Regions from separate parts of the Undibacterium sp. Ren11W genome, predicted to be linked through region 3. Evidence: predicted binding sites of a transcription regulator. Region 3 holds the regulator's gene; each other region holds the start of a gene.

Evidence for each region. Region 3 encodes sigma-54, which starts transcription at its own class of promoters, with help from an activator protein. Its sites were predicted from a motif close to TGGCANGNAANCTGCTTT; they were not measured.
Region 1: ACO0K8_RS15345 (circularly permuted type 2 ATP-grasp protein) is a predicted target of sigma-54. The motif match lies at 3,765-3,782, and genes of this name have one in related genera.
Region 2: ACO0K8_RS21775 (ANTAR domain-containing response regulator) is a predicted target of sigma-54. The motif match lies at 3,440-3,457, and genes of this name have one in related genera.
Region 4: ACO0K8_RS08040 (PEP-CTERM sorting domain-containing protein) is a predicted target of sigma-54. The motif match lies at 2,318-2,335, and genes of this name have one in related genera.

The regions. Positions count from the first base shown of each region.
Region 1 covers NZ_JBMPPB010000006.1:264,763-270,664, forward strand. Annotated here, with positions in the region: gene ACO0K8_RS15330 (sensor histidine kinase N-terminal domain-containing protein) at 1-1,245, shown strand, start outside; gene ACO0K8_RS15335 (DUF4212 domain-containing protein) at 1,323-1,601, shown strand; gene ACO0K8_RS15340 (sodium:solute symporter family protein) at 1,594-3,630, shown strand; gene ACO0K8_RS15345 (circularly permuted type 2 ATP-grasp protein) at 3,813-5,249, shown strand; gene ACO0K8_RS15350 (alpha-E domain-containing protein) at 5,251-5,902, shown strand, end outside.
Region 2 covers NZ_JBMPPB010000015.1:1,857-7,758, reverse strand. Annotated here, with positions in the region: gene metG (methionine--tRNA ligase) at 1-723, opposite strand, end outside; gene ACO0K8_RS21785 (ABC transporter substrate-binding protein) at 1,143-2,279, shown strand; gene tsaD (tRNA (adenosine(37)-N6)-threonylcarbamoyltransferase complex transferase subunit TsaD) at 2,356-3,381, opposite strand; gene ACO0K8_RS21775 (ANTAR domain-containing response regulator) at 3,537-4,169, shown strand; gene ACO0K8_RS21770 (CmpA/NrtA family ABC transporter substrate-binding protein) at 4,448-5,749, shown strand; gene ntrB (nitrate ABC transporter permease) at 5,759-5,902, shown strand, end outside.
Region 3 covers NZ_JBMPPB010000008.1:80,003-85,904, reverse strand. Annotated here, with positions in the region: gene ACO0K8_RS16950 (enoyl-CoA hydratase/isomerase family protein) at 1-778, opposite strand, end outside; gene hpf (ribosome hibernation-promoting factor, HPF/YfiA family) at 1,178-1,522, opposite strand; gene ACO0K8_RS16940 (RNA polymerase factor sigma-54) at 1,644-3,131, opposite strand; gene lptB (LPS export ABC transporter ATP-binding protein) at 3,149-3,892, opposite strand; gene lptA (lipopolysaccharide transport periplasmic protein LptA) at 3,895-4,488, opposite strand; gene lptC (LPS export ABC transporter periplasmic protein LptC) at 4,510-5,151, opposite strand; gene ACO0K8_RS16920 (KdsC family phosphatase) at 5,148-5,675, opposite strand; gene ACO0K8_RS16915 (KpsF/GutQ family sugar-phosphate isomerase) at 5,675-5,902, opposite strand, start outside.
Region 4 covers NZ_JBMPPB010000002.1:306,791-312,692, reverse strand. Annotated here, with positions in the region: gene ACO0K8_RS08055 (NAD-dependent epimerase/dehydratase family protein) at 1-133, shown strand, start outside; gene ACO0K8_RS08050 (hypothetical protein) at 157-783, opposite strand; gene ACO0K8_RS08045 (hypothetical protein) at 1,006-1,518, opposite strand; gene ACO0K8_RS08040 (PEP-CTERM sorting domain-containing protein) at 1,616-2,278, opposite strand; gene ACO0K8_RS08035 (MerR family transcriptional regulator) at 2,455-3,498, opposite strand; gene ACO0K8_RS08030 (hypothetical protein) at 3,698-5,281, opposite strand; gene ACO0K8_RS08025 (ABC transporter ATP-binding protein) at 5,278-5,902, opposite strand, start outside.

The DNA of each region.
Region 1 (5,902 bases), on a different contig from region 3:
ATTCTCAGGGCTGACGATCTTGATAATGTGTATTATCAAATCAAAGGCTACCAGGGCGAACTGATAGACGGCGACCGCGAACTGTCCTTGCCGGTGGATGAGGATAGACCGAATCCCGGCAATATTTTGTTTCGCAACGATAAACTGCATGGCATCGAGATCCGGGTCGCGTATAGCTATATTGACCTCAATCGCGCCAGCCCTGGCAATCCTGTGACGAGCAATTTTGAACCGCGTCTGGCGCTCATACAGGTGGGCGAAACGCTGGAAAAACGCGCCGTGCTGGCCAACGAAATCATCAAGGGTGTGATTTTGCCGCAGTTTATTATTTTGCCGGTGGCGCTGGCGCTGGTCTGGTTTGCTCTGAGCCGTGGACTGTCTCCGCTGGCAGAGTTGCAGCAACGCATACGTGCCAGAAAACCGGACGATCTCAGTCCTATCGATTCGCATCAGGTACCGGAAGAAATTACCCCGCTGGTACGCTCATTAAATGAGATGCTGGCGCGGCTCTCATTGACGATCGCGATACAGAAGCGCTTTATCGCCGACGCCGCGCATCAGATGAAGACGCCGCTGGCCGGTATGCGTATGCAATCAGAATTAGCCTTACGCCAGACCGATCAGCAAGAAATTCATCGATCCTTGCTGCAATTGTCTAAGAGTTCAGAAGCTGCTACCCGCCTCATTAATCAATTATTGAGTCTGGCACGTGCCGAAAATGCCGCTCCCGCCACCCAGCCTCTGGAATTGATCGCGCTTTCCGATCTGGCGCGCAGTACCGTGCAAGACTGGATACCCGCCTCATTTTCTAACCGTATCGATCTCGGGTTTGAACAGGCTGATGAAGCGATACAGATCTTTGGTAATGCGGTGATGCTGCGTGAACTCTTGAGTAATTTGATCGATAACGCGATCCGCTATACGCCGCAGGGGCATAGCGTGACCGTCAGAACGGCGCTCAATAAAGATCAGGCGTTGGCGATCCTGGAAGTGGAAGACAACGGCCCTGGCATACCGGAGAGCGAACGCGAACATGTGTTTGATCGTTTCTATCGCATCCTCGGTAGCAATGTTCAGGGCAGTGGCTTAGGTTTGTCGATAGTGCGTGAGATTGCCCAGCAACACTATGCGCAGATAGAGATAGTCAGTAATCCTCACAATCAAGATCCGCAATTTCCAGGATGTATTTTCAGAGTGTCGTTTCAGTTAAACCCACATGACAGTCTGATAGACGATGTGACTTAACAGTGTCATTTGCTCGCGTAATTTAGTAACGTAAATTAGTAACGTAAATTAGCAGTGTAATTTTGCAAGGTATAGACGTGAATAAAGAACCTAGTGCGTATTGGCGGCAAACACGGCGCTTGACTATGAGCCTCTTGCTCAGCTGGTTGCTATTGAGTTTCGGCATCTTGTTTTTTGCACGTGAGTTGAGTGGCTTGAGATTCTTCGGGTGGTCGTTTTCTTTTTACATGGCGGCGCAGGGTCTGACCTTGATATATGTGTTGATACTGGCGATTTTCTCCTTGAAGTCCCACCGCATCGCGGCCAGACAAAAAAATATGACGCTGCTTGCCGCCATGGAAAATCAACATGAGTGAGCGCGCATTTACCAAGCGGCTGGCGATTTATTATGGTTGGTACACCCTGCTGTTCGTCACCTTTCTCATTAGTTTGGCGGTGTTAGAAAAAGAAGGCGTACCACGTGCCTGGATAGGTTACCTGTTCATGTTCGCCACCATTATTTTGTATGCTGGTATTGGCGTGATGAGCCGCACTTCAGATATCTCGGAATATTATGTGGCGGGTCGACGCGTGCCTGCCATCTTTAATGGCATGGCGACTGCCGCCGATTGGATGTCGGCTGCCAGTTTTTTGAGCCTGGCTGGAGGCTTGTATTTACAAGGTTTTGATGGTCTGGCCTACATCATAGGCTGGACCGGCGGTTTCTGTCTGGTGGCGCTGCTGATCGCGCCCTATATACGCAAATTTGGCCAATACAGTATTCCAGATTTTTTAGGCACGCGTTTTGCTGGCCCTCACGGCAGCAATGTGGTGCGGGTACTAGCCGTGATTGCCACCGTGATTATTTCTTTTACGTATGTCGTGGCACAAATTTATGGAGTGGGCTTGATCACATCCCGGTTTACCGGTGTGGATTTTTCCGTGGGTATATTTTTAGGTCTCGCCAGTATTTTGGTCTGTTCTTTTTTGGGTGGCATGCGCGCCGTGACCTGGACTCAAGTCGCGCAATATATTGTCATCATTATCGCCTACATGATTCCGGTCACCTGGCTTTCTATCAAGCATACCCAGGTGCCGGTACCGCAAGTGGCGTATGGCGAGATAGTACCTAAGTTAGAATTTTTTGAAAAAATTTTTGCCCAGGAGCCCAAAGAGCAAGAAGTTAGACGAATATTTAAACAGCGCGCCGAGTCGTATCAAGTCCGAATTAATCAGTTGCCTGCCTCGTGGGAAACCGGGCGCTTCGAGTTACGTCAGCATTTAGATGAGCTCAAGTCGGGCAATGCTACGCTGATACAAATCAAGGCTGCCAGTAAGGCACTCGCCAATTACCCCAAGTCGCCCCAGGAGGCGCAAGCGGTTTGGCTGGAAGCGAAAAATGCTAATCTGGCGCGTGCTGAGCCGGTCGAGTCCAATTACACGCCATATGCAGCAAAAACAGCGGCAGAGTCGGATATCAAACGGAATAATTTCATGGCGCTGGTATTTTGCCTGATGGTGGGGACTGCCGCATTGCCGCATATTTTGGTGCGCTATTACACCACGCCATCGGTGAGCGAGAGTCGTGACTCGGTATTTTGGTCATTGTTTTTCATCATGCTGCTGTATATCAGTATCCCTGCATTGGCGATTTTGGTGAAGTACGATATTTATACTTCGTTGGTGGGCATGGATTTTAACAAACTGCCTTCATGGGTCACCTATTGGGCGAGTATCGATAAAAGCAATCCGCTGGTAAATATCGTCGATATTAATCATGACGGCATTGTACAACTGGCCGAAATCGCGCTCGACGCTGATATCGTGGTGTTGGCTACGCCCGAGATTGCAGGTTTGCCGTATGTGATTTCCGGTCTGGTGGCGGCCGGTGGCTTAGCCGCCGCGCTGTCGACGGCGGATGGTTTGTTGCTGACGATTTCCAATTCGCTCTCGCACGATATTTATTACAAGATGGTCGATCCCAGTGCATCGACCCAGAAGCGGGTCACCATCTCTAAATTATTATTATTGGTGGTGGCCTTGGTGGCGGCATATGTGGCGTCTCTTAAACCGGCCGATATTTTGTCACTTGTTGGTGCAGCTTTTTCCTTGGCGGCGTCCACACTTTTTCCTGCACTAGTTTTGGGCATTTTTTGGAAACGCGCCAATCAACCGGGTGCCATCGTGGGCATCATCACTGGTTTTGCGGTATGCGTGTTCTATATGCTCAGTACCCACCCCTTATTTGGTGGCAATGCGAATAATCAATGGTGGCATATAGCGGCGATCTCGGCAGGCGTGTTCGGCGTGCCTTGCGGTTTTATCACGATGTTTGCGGTGAGTTTGCTGACTCCGCCACCTGATGCCAGAACGATAGCTCTGATCGATTACCTTCGAGAACCCTAGTGTGCTGGTGCTGGATTTTTAAACTTGTAGGACTTACGCAAAGCCGCCCCAGCGGCCTTGTACTCGCCTTGTCGTACTAAAGTACTGTCTTCGGCGTTACGCCTAGCGGGAACAATTTTGAGTAAGTCCTAACTTGGCTTGCTTCTTGCTAGTAAAGTGTGAAACAACAGCGATCACACATCATGGCAAAATTCTTCAATGAAATGACGGCGGATGGCACTGGCTTCTCTGCCTTGACGGCGGCAGCGACGCGTGAACATTATCGTGAGTTCGCAAGCTGGCTCAGTGAACAAGCGCCCGAAACCATACAGCGTCAGCGTGCCGAGGCCGACATCTTGTTTCGCCGGGTCGGTATTACTTTTGCGGTGTATGGAGACGATGCCGGCACCGAGCGCCTGATCCCGTTTGATATCGTTCCGCGCATTATTCCGGCGACCGAATGGGCGCATCTGCAGGCTGGATTGGTGCAACGGGTAAAAGCCTTGAATATGTTCATTCATGATATTTATCACGATCAGAACATCATCAAGGCCGGCATTATCCCGGCCGAACAAATCTACAAGAACGCGCAATACCGGCCAGAGATGCACGGCATCTCGGTGGCGTCTGATATTTATGCGCATATCGCCGGCGTCGATATCGTGCGTGCCGGGCAAGGCGAATTCTACGTGCTGGAAGACAATCTACGTGTGCCCTCCGGGGTCTCGTATATGCTGGAAGACCGCAAGATGATGATGCGGTTGTTCCCTGAATTATTTGCCCGCAATAAAATTGCGCCGGTCGATCACTATCCCGATTTGCTACTCGATAATCTGCGTTCGGTGGCCCCGATGGGGGTAGAAAATCCTACCGTCGTGGTGATGACGCCTGGCATGTATAACTCTGCCTATTTTGAGCATGCCTTCCTGGCGCAGCAGATGGGGGTGGAGCTGGTCGAGGGTAAAGATTTATTCGTCAACGACAATGCCGTGTACATGCGCACCACGCGCGGGCCGAAGCGGGTCGATGTGATTTATCGTCGCATCGATGATGACTTTATGGATCCGCTAGCGTTTCGCGCTGATTCCAGCATCGGCGTACCAGGATTGTTGTCGGTGTATCGCGCTGGCCGGGTCACATTGACCAATGCGATCGGTACCGGGGTGGCGGACGATAAATCGATTTATCCCTTCGTGCCGGACATGATTAAATTTTATCTGTCGGAGCAAGCCATACTCAATAATGTCCCGACTTATCAATGTCGTAAGCCCGAGGATCTGGCCTACACGCTGGCGCATTTGCCAGAGTTAGTGGTGAAAGAAGTCCACGGTGCCGGTGGTTATGGCATGTTGGTCGGACCTGCTTCCAGCAAACAACAAATAGAGGATTTCCGGCAACGCCTGATCGCCAAACCAGATGCTTATATCGCCCAGCCGACCTTGGCCTTATCCGCTTGCCCTACCTATGTCGATAGCGGCATCGCACCACGTCACATCGACTTGCGTCCCTTCGTTCTGTCCGGCAAGAACATTACGATGGTACCTGGCGGCCTGACACGGGTCGCGCTGGAAGAAGGCTCGCTGGTGGTGAATTCATCACAAGGCGGCGGCACTAAAGACACTTGGATATTGGAGAATTAAGATGCTTAGTCGCACCGCAGATCATTTATTCTGGATGGCACGCTACACCGAACGTGCCGAAAATACCGCGCGTATGCTAGACGTGAATTTACAGACTTCGCTGTTGCCGCAATCGGCTGAGGATGCCGAAAAAGGCTGGCGTGCGATGCTGGGGATTTCTGAGTTACAAGCCGCCTATGACTATAAATATCCGCTGCTCAATGCCAAAGATGTACTCAATTTTATGGTGCGCGATCCTGACAATCCTTCCTCGATTGCTGCTTGCCTGACGGCGGCGCGCGAAAATGCGCGGGCTGTGCGCGGCACCCTCACCACCGAGGTGTGGGAGACCCAAAATGCAACCTGGCTGGATATGCAAAAGCGTCTGGATGGCGGCCTGCTAGAGCGCGACCCCAGTCAATTTTTTGAATGGGTCAAGTATCGCTCGCACCTGTCGCGTGGTGTCACCATAGGCACGATGTTAAAAGACGAGGCGATACATTTTATTCGCCTCGGCACTTTCTTAGAGCGCGCTGACAATACCGCGCGCATACTCGATGTGAAGTTTCATGCCGCCAAAGACAACGGACAAAGCGAAGAAATGACGCCGAGAGATTTCTATTATTGGGCGGCGCTGTTACGTTCAGTTTCGGCCTTCGAGATTTATCGTAAGG
Region 2 (5,902 bases), on a different contig from region 3:
GAAATAAGGCGCATCGCGGCTGATGTCCCAATCTCCCAGACCGCCATCGCCTTCCAGCCATTCTTTGCACTTATTCGCCACTTCCGATTGCAGGCGATTGTCTTGCAAGGCCCAGCCGCGCAAAAATTCTACGCATTTTTCGTCCGAGAGTTTGAAGAAAAAGTGTTCGGATGATTTCATCACCGGCGTCGCACCGGTCAGCACCGAGTAAGGCTTCACCACTTCGGTAGGTGAATACACAGCACTGCAGACCTCGCAAGAATCGCCGTATTGATCTTTGGCGCCACACTTAGGGCACTCGCCCTTGATGTAGCGATCCGGCAAAAACATGCTCTTTACCGGGTCGTAAAACTGTTCTATGGTTTTGCTGGTGATAAATCCGGCCGCTTTGAGCTTGCGGTAAATATCTTGTGACAACTGATGATTTTCTATACCGTCGGTCGAATGCCAATTATCGAACTTCACATGGAAGCCATCCAGATACTGCTTACGTCCGGCGGCAATTTGCGCCACAAATTCTTGCGGCGTGATACCGGCTTTTTCAGCCGCAATCATGATCGGTGCCCCATGCGCATCATCGGCACCGACGAAATGCACTTCGTTACCCGACATACGTTGATGCCTGACCCAGATATCAGCCTGGATATATTCCATGATGTGGCCGAGGTGGAAAGGGGCGTTGGCGTAGGGCAGGGCAGTGGTAACGAACAGCTGACGGGTCATGATTGGTGCACTTTTTTATAAACGGACAAGGGCGTTATTTTAACAGCGAAAGTGCTGCTGGCGCGGGTTTGGCTTGGCGCTGGGAGAATCTGTAGTGGGACTGTGGTGTTTGTAACGATCCGTCATAAATTGCTTAAGCGTAGAGGCTCAAAGAAAAGGTTTTGTTTTTTCGTTTTTTTTGAGATTTTCAAAACCCTGTACGCAGTATCCATGCGGTCTCTAGCCGCTTTTTTGCCTGAAAGCCGCATGGATACTGCGTACAGGGTTTTGCATGGAAAAATACGCAGGTTCAGCTAGTATGGCGATATGTAAGTCTCTGTTACAAGTTCAGAATTGTAGATATTTCAGAAAGCAAAACAAATTATAATTGCGCTAGATCAATGTTTTGATCTTTAATAAATGCATGTTAAGGGCTGGAAATGAAAAATCGCGTAGAGAGTATTCTGTTATTTTTAAGTTGTTGCTTCAGTTTTCTGGCGCACGCCGAAACTGGCGTGACTAGCAAGACAATAGTTTTAGGACAGTCGGTGGCCTTATCTGGTCCAGCGCAGCAATTGGGCACCGAAATGCGCGATGGCGCTTTGGCCTATTTTGACCATATTAATGCTCAAGGCGGCGTCAACGGACGTCAGATTGTCCTGAAAACGCTGGATGATGGCTATGAAGCCGATAGAGCCGCCGCCAATACCAAGCAATTAATTGAAAAAGAAGGCGCGTTCGCGCTGTTCGGTTATGTGGGAACACCTACTTCGAACGCGGCCATGCCATTGATCAATAAGGAAGAAATTCCTTTCTTTGCCCCGTTTACCGGCGCACAAGCGCTGCGCGAACCGTTTAATCGCAATGTCTTTCATATCCGCGCCGGCTATTTTGAAGAGACAGAGAAAATTGTCGATCATATTACGACACTCTCAATTAAGCGCATTGCCGTGTTTTATCAAAACGATGCTTACGGCAAGGCCGGCTTGGAAGGTGTCACCCGAGCGTTGAAAAAACGCAATATAGAAGTGGTTGGCTTGGCCACTGTGGAACGCAATAGCGTCGATGTGGCGGCCGCTGTTGCTAAATTAAAGCTGGCAAAGCCGCAAGCGGTGATCATGGTTTCTGCCTACACTTCTTGTGCTGCTTTCATCAGGGAGATGATTAAAGACGCGAGTGCCGCTCCGGTGTTCTGGAATATTTCTTTCGTCGGCAGCCAGGCCTTATCGAAAGAACTGGGCAAGGACGGACGTGGCGTGATGATTTCACAAGTCATGCCAGCTCCCTGGGAAGACATCACTGCCGTGGTCAAGGAATATAAAAACTTGTATGCAAATAAGCCAGGCCGTGAAGTCGGTTATGTCAGTCTGGAGGGTTTTATCGCCGCCAAGGTGATGGTCGAAGGTTTGAAACGCGCCGGTGGTGGCTTAACACGGGATGGTTTGATACGTGCGCTGGAGTCTATGAGTTCTTATAACGCCGGCGGTTTTCAGGTGAAGTTTAGCAGCAGTAACCACAGCGCATCGACCTATGTCGATCTGAGCGTGATCGGTAAAGACGGTAAGTTCATGCATTAAAAATGTATTACCAAATAAAAAACGCAGAACAAGTTCTGCGTTTTTTTTACGTCTTAAATCGCAACTAAGTCCGCAACTAAGTCTGCAACTCATGCAGCGGCCAGCGCGGCCTGACATTAAAGCCATACTCGCGCGTTGCCAGGGATGGATTTTGTTGCAGGCGCATGGCGCCAGCAAAGGCAATCATGGCTCCGTTGTCGGTACAAAATTCCAGCTCAGGGTAAAACACCTGATAACGGCGCTTGGCGGCAGCGGCATTTAAGGCGGTGCGCAATTGCTGATTGGCACCGACACCACCGGCGATCACCAAACGTTTTAAGCCATGTTCTTTGAGCGCTGTCATGGATTTGGCGACCAGCACGTCGACCAGAGCATCGACAAAACCACGCGCGATGTTGGCCTTGTCTTGCTCGCAGATGTCAGTGTTATGGTTTTTTACCACCGTCAATACGGCAGTTTTGAGACCCGAAAAACTGAAATTGAGATCTTTAGAATGCAACATAGGGCGTGGCAATTTATAGGCCTTAGGGTCGCCAAACTCGGCCAGACGCGAAATCGCCGGCCCGCCGGGGTAAGTTAAACCCAGCAGTTTGGCCGATTTGTCGAAGGCTTCGCCGGCCGCATCATCTAAAGTCTCACCGAGTAATTTGTACTGTCCTACGCCATCGACCCGCATCAATTGCGTATGACCGCCCGATACCAGTAAGGCGATGAAGGGGAATTGTGGCGGCTGGCTCGCTAACAAGGGGGACAGCAAGTGCCCTTCCAGATGATGGATGCCGATGACCGGTTTATTCAATGCCAGCGCCAATCCGCAGGCGACCGAGGCACCGACCAGCAAGGCGCCGGCCAGCCCCGGGCCTTGGGTGTAGGCGATGGCGTCGATCTGATGTTTGTCCAGCTTGGCCTTGGTCAATACTTCGGTCAATAAGGGCAGGGCGCGCCGAATATGGTCGCGTGAAGCGAGCTCAGGAACGACACCGCCGTATTCCTGATGCATCGCGATCTGCGAGTGCAGCGCATGCGCCAGCAAGCCGTGCTCAGTGTCGTACAAGGCTAAGCCGGTTTCATCGCAGGAGGATTCAATGCCGAGAACTATCATTAAAAATGGTTTCTTATTTAGATGTTTTGCTAAAGCGGCAAACCCATGATGCTTTGCCTGGTGCGGATTTTGCTTACTTAGTTGACGCAAATATCCGTAAAAGACAGATTATAGGTCTTAACCAGCCAATCAGCAGCACTCTAGAGTATCAAAATATGAAAGCAGCTAGTTTACGGATCGTGGTCGTGAATACCGTTATCCCGGCCGAAAATGAGCAGGAGAGCCATGTGCAGGCACAACTGGCACGTTCGCGCGCCTTACGCATAGGTTTACTGCAGGCCGGCTACAACATTATTGCGGTGCTGCCGGGCGATCTCTACATGACCGAGCGTATCGCTCAGTTGCAGCCAGATATGATCATCATCGATGCCGAATCGGATGCGCGTGATGTTCTTGAACACATGGTGTTAGCGACCCGCGATGCACCGCGTCCCATCGTCCTGTTCACGGAAGATAGCGATCAGACCAATATGGCCGCAGCCATGGAGGCGGGGGTTTCCGCCTATGTGGTAGCGGGTTTGCATACCGAGCGTATCAAACCCGTGCTTGATGTTGCGATGGCGCGTTTTAATGCCGACCAAAAGCTGCGTTCCGAGTTGTCCGATACCAAGGCTAAGTTGGCTGAGCGCAAAACCATAGAACGCGCCAAGGGTTTGCTAATGGAGCGCCATCAGTTGTCGGAAAACGATGCCTATCAGAGGCTACGCAAACAGGCGATGGAAAAAAATCTGAAGTTGGCCGATCTGGCGCAGCGGGTGCTGGATGTGGCAGATTTGTTGGGCGCGTAGATTTTGACCTGTATTGGTGCGCCGCGTCATAACGGTGCAGTTTTTTCTCTGTATTGGGGACGATTTTCCGGTTTTAAGCTGTCACTGCGTAGGCATCCCAGCGTAAAGAGAACTGGCACAGCAATTGCTAATAGGTAGTAAAGCGCCAACGCAGGTGCAAGAGTGAATCCGGCTAACGGCGGTCGATTCACCAAGACAAAGGTGTCTTCCCATATTGATTAATCAGTATGGCAAGACGCCTTTTTTTGTTTTTATTTTTTCTTAAGCTGGAGCGCACTATGTCAATTCAAACACCAAAAAATCAGTCCGAAGATCTCACTTTAGTGGAGACTCAGCTTGATCGCAGCCAAACTGATCTTCAGCGCCGCCATTTTTTGCAGGGTGCTGCAGTCGTCGCAGGAGCCGGTGTCGTGGGGCTGCGTTCAGGTGGTGTCTGGGCCGCCGGCTCCGATAAACCAGAGAAAGAAGAAGTGCGGATCGGCTTCATTCCCTTGACCGATTGCGCCTCGATTGTGATGGCATCGGTGCTCGGTTTCGACAAAAAATATGGTATCAAAATTATTCCGACCAAAGAATCCTCATGGGCCAGTGTGCGCGATAAATTAGTCAATGGCGAACTCGATGCGGCACACGTCTTGTATGGCTTGATCTATGGGGTGCAGATGGGCGTGAGCGGCAACAAGAAAGACATGGCAGTCTTGATGACACTGAACAATAACGGGCAGGCCATTACCTTATCGAAAAAATTGGCGGATAAAGGGGCGGTCGATGGTGCTGGCCTGGCCAAGCTGATGCAAATGGAAAAGCGCGAATACACTTTTGCCCATACCTTTCCGACTGGCACGCACGCGATGTGGCTCAATTACTGGCTGGCGGCGCATGGTATCAATCCTTTAAAAGAAGCCAAGGTTATTACCGTGCCGCCACCACAAATGGTGGCGAATATGCGGGTTGGAAATATGGATGGCTATTGCGTCGGTGAGCCTTGGAATCATAGAGCGATTGCCGACGGCATCGGCATCACCGCCGCGACGACGCAAGACATTTGGAAAGATCATCCTGAGAAAGTGTTGGGCACCAGCGCCGAGTTTGTACAGAAGTATCCAAATACGGCACGCGCCATGACCGCTGCGATTCTCGAAGCGAGCCGCTGGATTGATGCTTCCCTGACGAATAAAAACAAGATGGCCGAAACCATCGCCGATAAGGCCTATGTGAATACTTCGGTGGATGTGATCAATCAAAGGATTATGGGGCGCTATCAAAATGGCCTGGGCAAGACCTGGGACGATCCTAATTACATGAAATTTTTCAATGACGGCGCGGTGAATTTTCCTTATCTGTCGGACGGCATGTGGTTCATGACTCAGCACAAACGCTGGGGCTTGCTGAAAGCTGATCCGGATTATCTGGCAGTGGCAAAAGCAGTCAACCGCATCGACGTCTACAAAGATGCTGCGGCTATGGCCAAGGTCGCCGTGCCTAAGGATGTCATGCGCAGCAGCAAACTGATGGACGGCTCGGTCTGGGATGGTAAAAATCCGGCAGCTTACGCGGCCGCTTTTAAGATTAAAGCATAGGGAGTAAATATGAATAGCATGGTACATGGCGTGATCCGCGAACCGGCCAGTAGCACTAGCGTAGTCAAACCGGCTGCAGTCATACCGCCTGCCGCAGCGCTACCTGCGTCCAGCGAAAAAACTGCGCAGAAAGTGAAGCGCGCTATTGCATTT
Region 3 (5,902 bases):
GATCGAGTGCTAGTGATTGCAAGACTTTTTTTACATCTTTGCCTGCAAAGTGCAAGTCTATTGCAGCACGATTTTTCGCCAGCGTACTTTGTTCTGGTATTGCCTGATCGGCATATTGCGTCGCAAACTCACGGATCAGCACACGAATATCGTCGCTGTTAGTAGTGCGCAGTAAGTCCATCAAAGTGGTTAAGGCAGTCGTAGGAATATACACATCTGCCAATTCTGCATACATGGCATCGGCCGCATTGATGATGTCACCAGTCATCCCTAAATAAGTACCAATTTCGCCAGGGCTACGCGCTAGGAAGTAGCTGCCGCCCACATCCGGGAATAGGCCAATATTCACTTCTGGCATCGCCATCTTAGTACGCTCTGTGACTATCCGCAGGCGGCAGTTTTTTCCTGCCTGGGCGATCCCCATGCCACCGCCCATGACCACACCGTTTAGTAATGCGACATAAGGTTTAGGATAGAAATGGATTAAATGATTTAAGGCGTATTCTTCGCTGAAAAAATCTTCTAACAGGGCGCTGTCTCCCTTTGGGGTGGCAGTACCAACATCGTAAAAAAAGCGTATGTCACCACCGGCACAAAATGATTTTTCACTGCTGCTATGAATGAAAACAGCCGCAACTTCGTCATTCTCTTGCCACTGTAACAGTGTGGCGGTGATGTTGCGTACCATTTCTAGGGACAAAGAATTGAGGGCTTTCGGTCTATCTAGGGTGATGAACCCTATGCGGTTCTGTATTGAGCTTAATATATGATTACTCATAGGATCTGGTATTTAGTGAAGGTGATTGGGATGGGATAAGAAAAATCAACTAGTGCCAGCCTGGTCACGCAATCTGCATGCGGCTTGCAGCCGAGATAGGCTGGAAACCCGCATGAATAGTGCGTGTTAGGCATGCTGCCATTTTGAAATTTAATCAGCAGCGAGTGCAGGATGTTCTTGTGCCCATGTTTTATCGAAATTTTAGATTGCCATTTTATCGAAATTTGTCCGCTAATCAAATGAATCTGTGAAGAGATTCGAAAGGTGCAAAGAGACAATCGCAGCCCTACAAAAACGATTGCACAAGATGTTTTTTTTGCAGATGCACATATCTCTTTTGCCAACAAAAAAGGACGCTGAAGCGTCCTAGTTTTGGGTTCCCTTTGTGGGTTGATAGTTTTACACTGAGGCTGGATCAGGAATATGTTTGATCGCTTGATGCGGATGTTCCTGAATTTTGTCTTTGTGTTTAATGACTTGCCTGTCTAGTTTGTCTATCAGTGTGTCGATGGCAGCATACAGATCCTGCGCCAGACTTTCAACGTGAATATCTTTACCGCTGATGTGCAGATTAATATCTGCTTTATGACGTTTGTCCTTTTCTCGGAGCTTGTCGACCGTCAGGATGACGGCGATATCAATGACTTGATCGAAGTGTCGCCTGATACGTTCTAGCTTGTTTTGTACATGTTCACGAATTGCAGGAGTTACTTCAAGGTGATGACCACTGATGGTGAGATTCATAAAACGCTCCTATGGTGATGTTACTTGATGACACTATCGCTATTACTATGCGCCCAATCTGAAAAACCTGTTTGAGCTAAATCATATATAGCAATCTAACGCAAAATTTCAAGAACAATTTTTACAAAGATTTTCGCAAACTGACCGGTGGAATTTTAAGGGCTTCGCGGTACTTGGCGACTGTGCGGCGCGCAATGACCATCCCTTGTTCACCCAGCATGTCTGCAATCTTGCTATCAGAGAGTGGGCTTTTCTGGTTTTCTGCTCCTATCAATTGTTTGATGAGTGCTCGTATCGCCGTCGATGATGCTTCACCCCCTGTTTCAGTGGCGACATGGCTACCGAAAAAATACTTCAACTCAAACATACCATGTGGGGTCAGCATGTATTTCTGAGTGGTCACACGAGAAATTGTACTCTCATGTAAACCCAGTGTATCAGCAATTTCGCGCAAAACAAGAGGGCGCATCGCGACCGCTCCATGTGTGAAAAAATTCCGTTGTCTTTCGACTATTGCTTGCGAAACCCGTAAAATCGTCTCGAAACGTTGCCGCATATTTTTGATCAGCCAGCGTGCTTCCTGCAACTGGGGATTAAGACTGCCATCCCCACGATTTTGCTTCATGATATTGGCGTACATGCTATTGACACGCAGCTTAGGCATGATGTCCTGGTTCAATAACACTTGCCATCCATCAGCAGATTTTTTGACTATTACATCCGGCACCACATAGTCGGAACTACTGACTGCAAACTCGGCGCCAGGTTTGGGTTTGCATAAACGTATCACCACCTGTGCCTCGCGCAAATCCTCATCGTCACAATTAAAAACCTTCTTTAAGCGAGCAAAATCGCGTTGTGCAAATAAACCTAATTGTGTTTCTACGATGGCAAGTGCGAGGCGTCGGGTGACGAAAGCGATTTTGGGCAGGCGTTTGATCTGCAGCGCCAGGCACTCGGAGCAGTTACGTGCGCCAACACCGGCAGGATCAAAACTTTGTACCATGAGCAAGGCAAAACTCAGCTCTTCAGGCTCAACCAATAGTTCTAGAGGGATGCTGGAATGAATATCTTCCAGGCTCTCTATCAGATAACCGCTATCATCGAGGGCGTCGATTACCAGTTCCACCAAGGCCAGATCGCGCGGTTCGCGCAGATTCAGACGCATTTGCTCCAGCAAATGTTCTTTAAGTGAAATATGCGCCGCTTCTAACTGCGGTCTTCCCTCATCCTCTTCCGAGGATTTACTGCCTTGCGGAGCATCGTCAAAACTCCACTCGGTTTCGCTAGGGCTGACACTATCGGCCGCGTTGCTAACTTCTGAGATCTCGCTGGAGTCGGTATTGGCGTTACTCTGATCTTCAGCAGAACTGACGCCGAACTCCGTTTCAGACCGTGATTCAGTACTGCCAATGGCGCCGTCCGCCAACAAGCGTACCGCGCTATCGAGTGGATTATCGACGCGCTCTAGCATGGGATTTTCTATCAGCAAGTTTTCTAGTTCTTGATGCAGTTCCAGCGTGGACAATTGCAGTAGCCGTATCGATTGTTGCAATTGTGGCGTGAGTGCCAGATGTTGCGAGGTGCGTAGCTGCAGGCTTTGCTTCATGCTGAGTGTGATTTCCGCTACATGCGGAAATGCTCTCCCAAATAGACGCGCCTGACCGATTCGTTGCTGATGATTTCTTCTGGACTACCGCTGGCTAATACGGCACCCTGATTAATGATGCAAGCGTGGTCACAAATGCCTAAGGTTTCGCGCACATTGTGATCTGTGATCAAGACGCCTATGCCGCGATTTTTTAAAAAAACCACGATGCGCTGTATCTCTATGACGGCAATCGGATCGACCCCGGCAAACGGTTCATCAAGCAGGACGAAACGGGGATTGGTTGCCAGTGCGCGGGCAATTTCTACCCGTCTGCGCTCACCACCAGATAGCGATAGCGCTGGATTCTCTCGCAAACCTTCGATTTGTAAGTCGTCGAGTAGGGCATCGAGACGTTGCTCGATGGCAGCTTTGCTCAGAGATTTTCCGTGTTCATCGGTTTGTAGTTCGAGTACAGCGCGGATATTGTCCTCCACCGACAACTTGCGAAATACTGAAGCCTCTTGCGGTAAGTAAGATAAGCCGAGTTTGGCGCGCTGGTGTATCGGCATGCGCGAGATATCAACGCCGTCGATATCGATTTTTCCTGCATCTGAGGGGACCAGGCCCACGATCATGTAGAAGGACGTGGTTTTACCAGCGCCATTCGGGCCTAGTAAGCCGACTACTTCGCCACTTTTTACTTCTAAAGAAACATCGCGCACTACCTGGCGCGCCCCATAGCGTTTTTGTAAACCCTGGATGACGAGTGTACTAGTCATAATTATTTGGCTGGAGTATTCATGTTGACTGGCTTTGCCGGTTTAGGTTGCAGCGTCAATTTCACACGCCCAGCCCCAGGCACATGGGTGCCGGTAGTGGTATTTGTGGCGAGAAACACATCATTGAGACTGTCGTAGGAAAGAAATTCCCCTTCTTGCTCTTGCGTGACTTTTTTGCCTTCTAAATACTTGACACGGGCTTTCGAGATAAACCTGACCAACTCAGTTTTATCGTCGTATTCAATGCGATCGGCCACACCTTCTACCCACAAATCATCCCCACCATCGCGTTTTTGCCGGAAAAAATTTTGCTTTCCCGGATTGCTGGTTAACACTACATTCATGTGCTCGTCCGCAGTTTGCGTAATGATGGCGCGGTCCGATTTGACGATGAGAGTGCCACGTGTCAGTACTACATCGCCAGTTAATGTAGTGATGTTTCTCTTACCATCTGAATTGGATAGTTCAGCTTCGATATTGGTTTCTTTCTGGCTATCTGCTTTTTCCGCATAGGCCGAACAAATAGGTGCTAGAAAGCAAAATGTTATCGCTAGTTGGCCAAGATAGCTCAAGCCTGAATTGCGGGTGGCATACATATAAAATTTTTCCTGTTTACTTCACGATAGAGGTTTTTGCGCGGCACCGGCACGACTAAAGCGCGCCCTTACTTTGCTAAGTAATTGTACTTGCTGGGTGTTATTGTCCGCCGTCATGCCGACCGCGTGAATTTCCGATGTTGTTGTGATCATCGTCACGGCAGTATCGGTTTTCATTGTATTTTCATCTGGTAAGACTAAAAGATAATCTGAATTTAATTGCATGAAGCTCGAAGTTCTAGTAGCCGGTCTCTCAACTTGCACGTCGCCTAGTAAATGTATTTGATCATGTTCGCGAATTGGGGTCGTTTGTGTTGATTTTTGCTCGATCACTGCACGCAAAGCACGGATATTAACCGGTGATTTATCAGCGGAAAAACTATTGATGCGTGCTTGCTGGATTTCAAGATCGTCGCTGCGAGGATAATGGGTGAGCTTGTCGCCGACTATGCTGACATTGGCCTGGCCATTATTTGGCAGGCGTATAAAATTAAATTTTTCGACATAGTAATCAGGTTCGCTACGCACACTGCTACGGGCGTTTGCATCATCGCCATTTTGACGCAGAGTTTTGAGTATCCAAAAACTAGCAAGTGCCACTAAGGCTAGCAAGACTACGCCTAACCAAATACGAAACTGATCAGCGGTTAAATGATATTTCATGCCAGAAAATTAGCTAAGACACTATCGTAGCGGCCCTGAGCTTGTAAAATAAAATCGCAAACTTCACGCGCAGCACCATTGCCGCCGTGGGCCAATGTGAGGTAATGAACCCGTGACTTTACTTCGGCATGCGCATTCGGTACGCTGGCAGAAAAACCAACTCGTGATAACACCGGTAAATCGATCACGTCATCACCGATAAAGCCGCAGTGCTCAGCTTTGATACCCAAAATAGAGATTAACTCCAGAAACGCCGCTTTTTTTTCATGTATGCCTTGCATGACATGGGTAATGCCGAGATCGGCAGCGCGTCTGGCAACAATCGGCGACTGGCGTGCGCTGATGATGGCGGTGATTACGCCAGATTGTTGCAATAATTTGATGCCTTGGCCGTCGAGCACATTGAAGCTTTTCATGATTTCGCCCTCTGGGCCAAAATGCAGGCAGCCATCGGTTAAGACGCCATCGACGTCGAAAATCATCAATTTTACCTGGGCAGCTTTTTTCAGGGCAGCGAGTGTCATTAAATCACCTTGGCGCGAGTCAGATCGTGAATGTGCAGGGCGCCGACCAGCTTACCGCTGTCATCGGCCACTAATAATTGGTTGATACGATGGGTTTCCATGACTTCTACCGCCTCTACTGCGAGTTGCTCGGGGCGTATGCTGCGTGGATTCTTGCGCATCACGTCGGCGATGCATACTTGTGAAAAATCCTGGGTTTTTTCCATTAGTCGGCGTAAGTCACCATC
Region 4 (5,902 bases), on a different contig from region 3:
GCTACAGTTCCGTTCCACGGTCTGGGTGGATCTGATGCCAGAACAAAGCATTAGCCTAACAATCGGCGTCCAGCGGGTGCACGCGCACATGCTTTCGATATTTCAAACTGGACGGTTACCACCGGTGCGCTAGACATTGTTCTAATGCCGAAAACATCAAGGGCGTTCACCCATAAAAATCACACGTGGACAAGGTGTTTTCGGTTCTGAGGCAGGGCACCAGAACGACACCGTAATCGCCCAGCGCTGGCAGGATATTTCTATCAGATCGGGGGTTTCGCCCTGGCCCAGATTGCAGGTCGATTGCAATGCTGCATCAAGAGATTTGGCTTGGAAATAGCCATAGCCGCTGATTTTTTGCACAGCCTGGTAAGCCAGTTTCGGATCTAAGCTGCCGGGGCGCATCACCAACTGACGCTGCCTGAGCTGGACCAGGGTTTCCAACTCGGCCTGGGCGCAGCTCCATTGTTTCGCGCTGCGTACGCATTGCGCCACGTAGTACAGCGGCTGCCCCTCTAGGCGCGCATGCGGACGGCATTTGACGTCGGCATAATTGGCGGCACTGGCGTTCGCTTCAAAGGCGCGTGCATCGATCTCGGCCAGCGCCATCCCATATTTTTGTCCGCACACGACCTGCTCCAGTAACATACTTTCGTCGCGGCTGAATTTGGCAGGAAAGGTTTGCGTTTGCGCCACTGCCGCGACGGCGGGCGCGCTCAGTTGCGACAGCAAGATGGTAGTCAGGCAGAGTAAGCCATGGCGAATGCGGTACATCGATTTCATTTTCTATCCGGGCCAGACATTTTTCAGTGTTTCTTCAACAGATTGGCCGTAAGAGTGGTTGAAGCGGGCGGGGTAAGGCTAGAGCCTATTTTACATGGCTAAGGAAACTTCTAAAATCCCCAAACTGTAAGCGCAATATCCATGCGCCTAGTGGCACGATATCCGGCTGCAGGCCGCATCGGGATTGCGGCAGCGATTTGCTAAGGCATCAGCCTAAGATCATCAATTACAGCCTTCCACCAGACTAATGGTTTTGCTGCCGGCATAGATGGTCTCGACTTTATCGTTGGCAATCTCAAACTTCATGCCGCGGCTGCGCTTGGCGTCCCAGAGAAAATAGTAAAACCCTTTTTCATCGTACTTATGCACTTCTATCTCTAGCTGTTTGCCAAACAGGCGCTTGAGTTTTGCGCTGGAGTCGCCGACTGCCACACCTGATTTGGTGAGTATGCCAGGTGAGTTTGCTTCTATGTGCGTAATCCGGCCGTGCTGCAGCATCAGCGTGACTCCAGCGTGGCCCTGCGCAGCCGACATAAACTTGCAGGCCGAGCCAGGTGGGCCTTCGCTCGCTGTGATGAGCTTGCTGCCGAGTAGTGACTCGGCTTGTTTGGCCGTCATACCCGGCTGTAGCGGACCGTAGCCAGCGCTGCTTAAACGCCAGTCGTCTGCCGCCCATAATGCGTTTGAGAACAGCGTGGCAATCAATAAACTCGATAACGTGAATAGATACTTCATAAAACCTCAATCCGGAGTATAGAAAAATCATTAGCTCGCTAGCATAAAGCAAAACGCCCGCGAACTAGCGGGCGTTTTGGATAGCCAATGCTGGTGATTACTGCGCTTGACGGCACTCACGATGCGCAATTCGCGGATAGCGCTGACTGCGACGTCTGGCTAGCAGCATGCCAGACCAGCACAGTGTAGCTAAGGCGAATAGGGCGAGGCTGTCGGGTTCTGGTACTTCGCTCGCGGCTATTTCAAAACTAATGGTATCGATGGCGAAATCCTCATTTCCTAAAATTCTGACTTTCGCGATATTGCCTGCACTGCCGGCAATATGCCCTACCGAACCGGCGCTAGCGAAGCTGTTTAGGCTCATCAAATCGACTTCGATGAGATTATTCAAGAGGTCATAATAATTCACGCTGAAAGTAAACTCGCCAGCACCGTTGATAATATCGAAATTGAGATTATTCACCAGACTAGAGAAAGTGAGGTCGATATAGCCATCTAAAGTGCCATATAAATTTATGCCCGAGGTTTGCATATTCGACCACCCCTGATAATTCATCACCACCGCGCTAGGCCCGGAGCTCACGGTCAGATCCGGATAGCTGACGACATTGTATGCGCCACTGCCAAAACAGCAATCGACGGGTGCGCCTAGTTCATCAAAATTGTGTGTGATCGGTGCCGCAACGCTAGAAAGTGCCGTTGCCATTGCCATCAAACCAAGAATGCAGATGACTAGCTGTGCCCGTAAATTCGACGTCATGATGGATCTCCCTGAATTATTATTAATGATTTCAGGAAGCAAGCATTTTCTATGCCGCAATAAATTAAATGAAGTAAATCAATCGCTTAATACGGAATTTGTGAAAAAATCAACGACAGACCTGTAAAGAAAATCGACAGTTTCTAGCGCGGGTTTATCGCCGCGGCATCGCTTTCTCAACAGACCGCATCCACCCCGGCCGCCCGCACAAAGGACAGCAGCGCCTGATCGACACCGGTGCGTGCCAATCGCTGCGGCTCTTGTTGCAGCGCCAGCCACATTTTCTGACGCGTACCAGCATCAACGCCGGCAAAGGCTTGCGTGAGTTGCTCCCATTCGGCGCAAGCGGCCTGCACCTGCACCGAATCTGCGGCCGCAGCGGCATGCATCAAGGCGCGCATACGGGCGATCAGGGGCAACCATGCCGGCCCGTTTTTGCCATAGCTGCTGCGTAGTTTTTGCATCTCGGCCTGATTTAGATAGCGCGCATAAATGGCTAAACGTTGCTCGGCCAAGGCCGCGGCCATATACGCCATCATGGCTGGGTCTATGCCGGTTTGTACTTGCATGCTGCTCTCTTGCAGCATCATCTGGGCCGACTTGACCATCAGGTCTGGTTTGCCACCGGTAAATTGCTGGACCAGATCAGACCAGCGCTGAGCCGCCTGCTGCACTCTGGGCTCGTCCACTGGACAAGCCGCTGCCATCAACTGTTTCACTTCTGCGATCAAGACTGGCCAGCTCAATTGCGCCTCAACCACCACAGTATCGTTCTTGCGTCGCTGCAGCTCGGCCTGCTCATCGCTGCTGAAATATTTGTCATACATCGTCATCAACTCCAAAGTTGCCAGCCAATCGGCCAGTTCCGGTTCAAGCCCGCCTTGCTGCGCCTGTTGCAGCGTGTCCTGCAAATTACTGAGGCGATCACGTAAGCGCACGGCCTGGCTGATCTGCAGATTCAAGGCCTGTAATTGGCGCGCTATCAGACCAGGCAAAGCCTCGCCTTCACTCGCCAGCGTGGTAGCTACCTCGGCTAATGACAAACCGAGTTGGCGCAAGGCCAAAATGCGGTGCAAGCGCGCCACATCGTTGCGGTTATACAGCCGGTAGCCAGCCTCGCTGCGCGCGGATGGTGAGAGCAGCCCCAGCTCATCATAGTGATGCAAAGTACGCACCGTTAAGCCGCTACGGCTAGCCAATTCACCTATTTTTAATAACATAGCCTCACCTCCATAACGCTACTTTCCAGCCTCACCTAAGGTCAGGGTCAAGCACTATTGTATATTTTTGCAGCACAGGTCGGCCAGCGCGCATATTCCATGCGCCTGTTCGGCCTGCCTGGCTGGAAACCCGCATGGGATATGCGCGCTGGCCGGTTGCTGTTTTTAATTTTCTTAGTTTGCCTTTAGCACGCCCACATCAGCGGGCGCGCCTGATTGTATGCGCATAGCCTGCCACCAGCAGCGCCAGCGTCATCAGGGCATGCTGCGCGATCGAAGTGCGATCGGCGGCACCGTTAAAGCCCAGCAGGTCTATCCAGGCGACGCCGTTCGCATTGATCGCCACGTATAACCAAAACAAAGACAGTGCCAGGAAGCTGCGCGAGCTGCCGGTGCAGCGTCCTAAGACAGTCGAACCAGCGGACAAGGCGCAGATGCCGACCAGCAAGGCCAATAGCTTGATAGGCTGGTGGGCGAACAAGCCCAAGCCAATTGGCAGCAGTAACAGCCAGCCGAGGATAATAGGCGTCGCCAGATGGCGCAGATAGCGGCTAGTCGCGCCGCCGCTGCTGGCGTGTACCAGGTTCTCAGTATCGGCCTGATAATCACGGCTGCCGATATCGGCGATCCACAATAGCCACACCAGAGTGGCGGCCAGCATTAAGCCGGACAAACTGGCGGCGGGTGCAGCCAGCGCCAGCAGCGGCATCAGCAGTAAGGCCAGGATTGCCGCCGGCGCACTGGCCAGACTCAGGGCCAATTCTGCCACTAGTTGGCCGCCCAGACCTGGCACGCGGGTAGCCAGTGCAAACACCGGCCGCGCCAATGCCGCCATCGGGCGCAAGGCCTGATTGAGCCACTGCAAAGGGTTACGACGGCTGTTGCTGAGGCTAGGCTTGAGCTTATCGCCTGAGTAGCGGTGAAACAGCAGCAGCGCCGGTACTAGCGGCGTGAGCGCCACCACACCGCAAGCGAGCCGGTAATAAATCGGCAGTGACCACCACAGCGCGTCTGGCAACAACAGCGGCGTCATGGCCGGATTAAACGGGCCACCGCCCAAGGCAATCGCGGTGGTTCCAAAATGATGCAGCAAGATCAGCATGATGCTGCTCATGCCGAAAAAATCGAAGAGCATGATGCCTGATTCATCGGTGCTAATAGCGCGGCCAGCCTCGCCTTGCGCCACCAAGACCGCGCACCAGACGATGAAATACAGCAGATCACCGAACTTGCCCATCAAAGGTACAAAACTATCGAACAAGAGCGCGCAACTACTGCAAAAAAAGATCAGCGGCAGCAGCATCAGGGCATAGCTTTGCAGATACAGCATCGGCTGTATTGGGCCTACGCCTATCAGCGCTTGCTTTAGCATGATGGTCAGCATCACTACGCCGCCTATCAGACTCAGGTAGGCGACATTGCCTAGCCAGCGTCCCAGTAAAAACCAGGCACCGCTGACCGGCGTGCTGGCGATCACACTAGCGAGGCCCTGACGCAGATCTTCGCGCACCCGGCCGCGCACCAGATAAAAGCCAACAAAGCCTAATAGCATGGCGCTTAAGGTGGCGCTGCCTAGCGCCAGCGCGGCACTATTGTAAGCAGTGCGCGTGCCATCCACCACCATCATTGCCACCCCGGTTTTAGGGTCAAGTATCATGGCCCAGGTGGCCGCCGCTACCAGTAACAACACCACTACGCTGCTGAGGCGGCGCAGCCGCAGACGTAATTCTAGCTGCACCAGGCTAAGCAGAAGATGTAAATGCAAATGCAGATGCAGCTTCATGCGGCTTGCTCCAGACTGGCGTAGCGTTGCGCCATCAAGGCTTCTTCCAGACTAGGTTCGGCCAGCGCGGCGTCTGCGCAGGGGCTGTGCGGATGGGCGATGCGTAGATTAACGCTGCTACCGATACGCTGTGCCTGCAACACATTGACCCTGGCTGAGAGCGCCTCAAAATCGCTGTGCGCGACCTGTGCCGACCAGATCTGGCCACGCGCTTGTTGTAGGAAGACCTCCGGGCTTTGATGTGCGATCAATTTGCCCTGACGCATAATCGCCAACTCGCTGGCGATACTCGCCACATCAGAGACGATATGGGTGGACATGATGACCAGTTTTTTAAACCCCAGCTCGGCCAGTAAATTGCGAAAACGTAAGCGCTCTTCCGGATCGAGACCGGCGGTGGGTTCATCGACGATCAGAATATCGGGATCATTGAGCAGCGCTTGTGCGATGCCTAAGCGCCGCCGCATGCCGCCAGAAAAAGTGGAGGCCGGTTTATGCGCATGTTCATGCAGGTTCACCATTTCTAGCAGCTGCAACAGACGCGCCGGATTGCGCACCCCTTTGAGCGCAGCAAAATACTGCAAAAATTCGAGCGCGCTGAGATTAGCGTACACGCCAAAA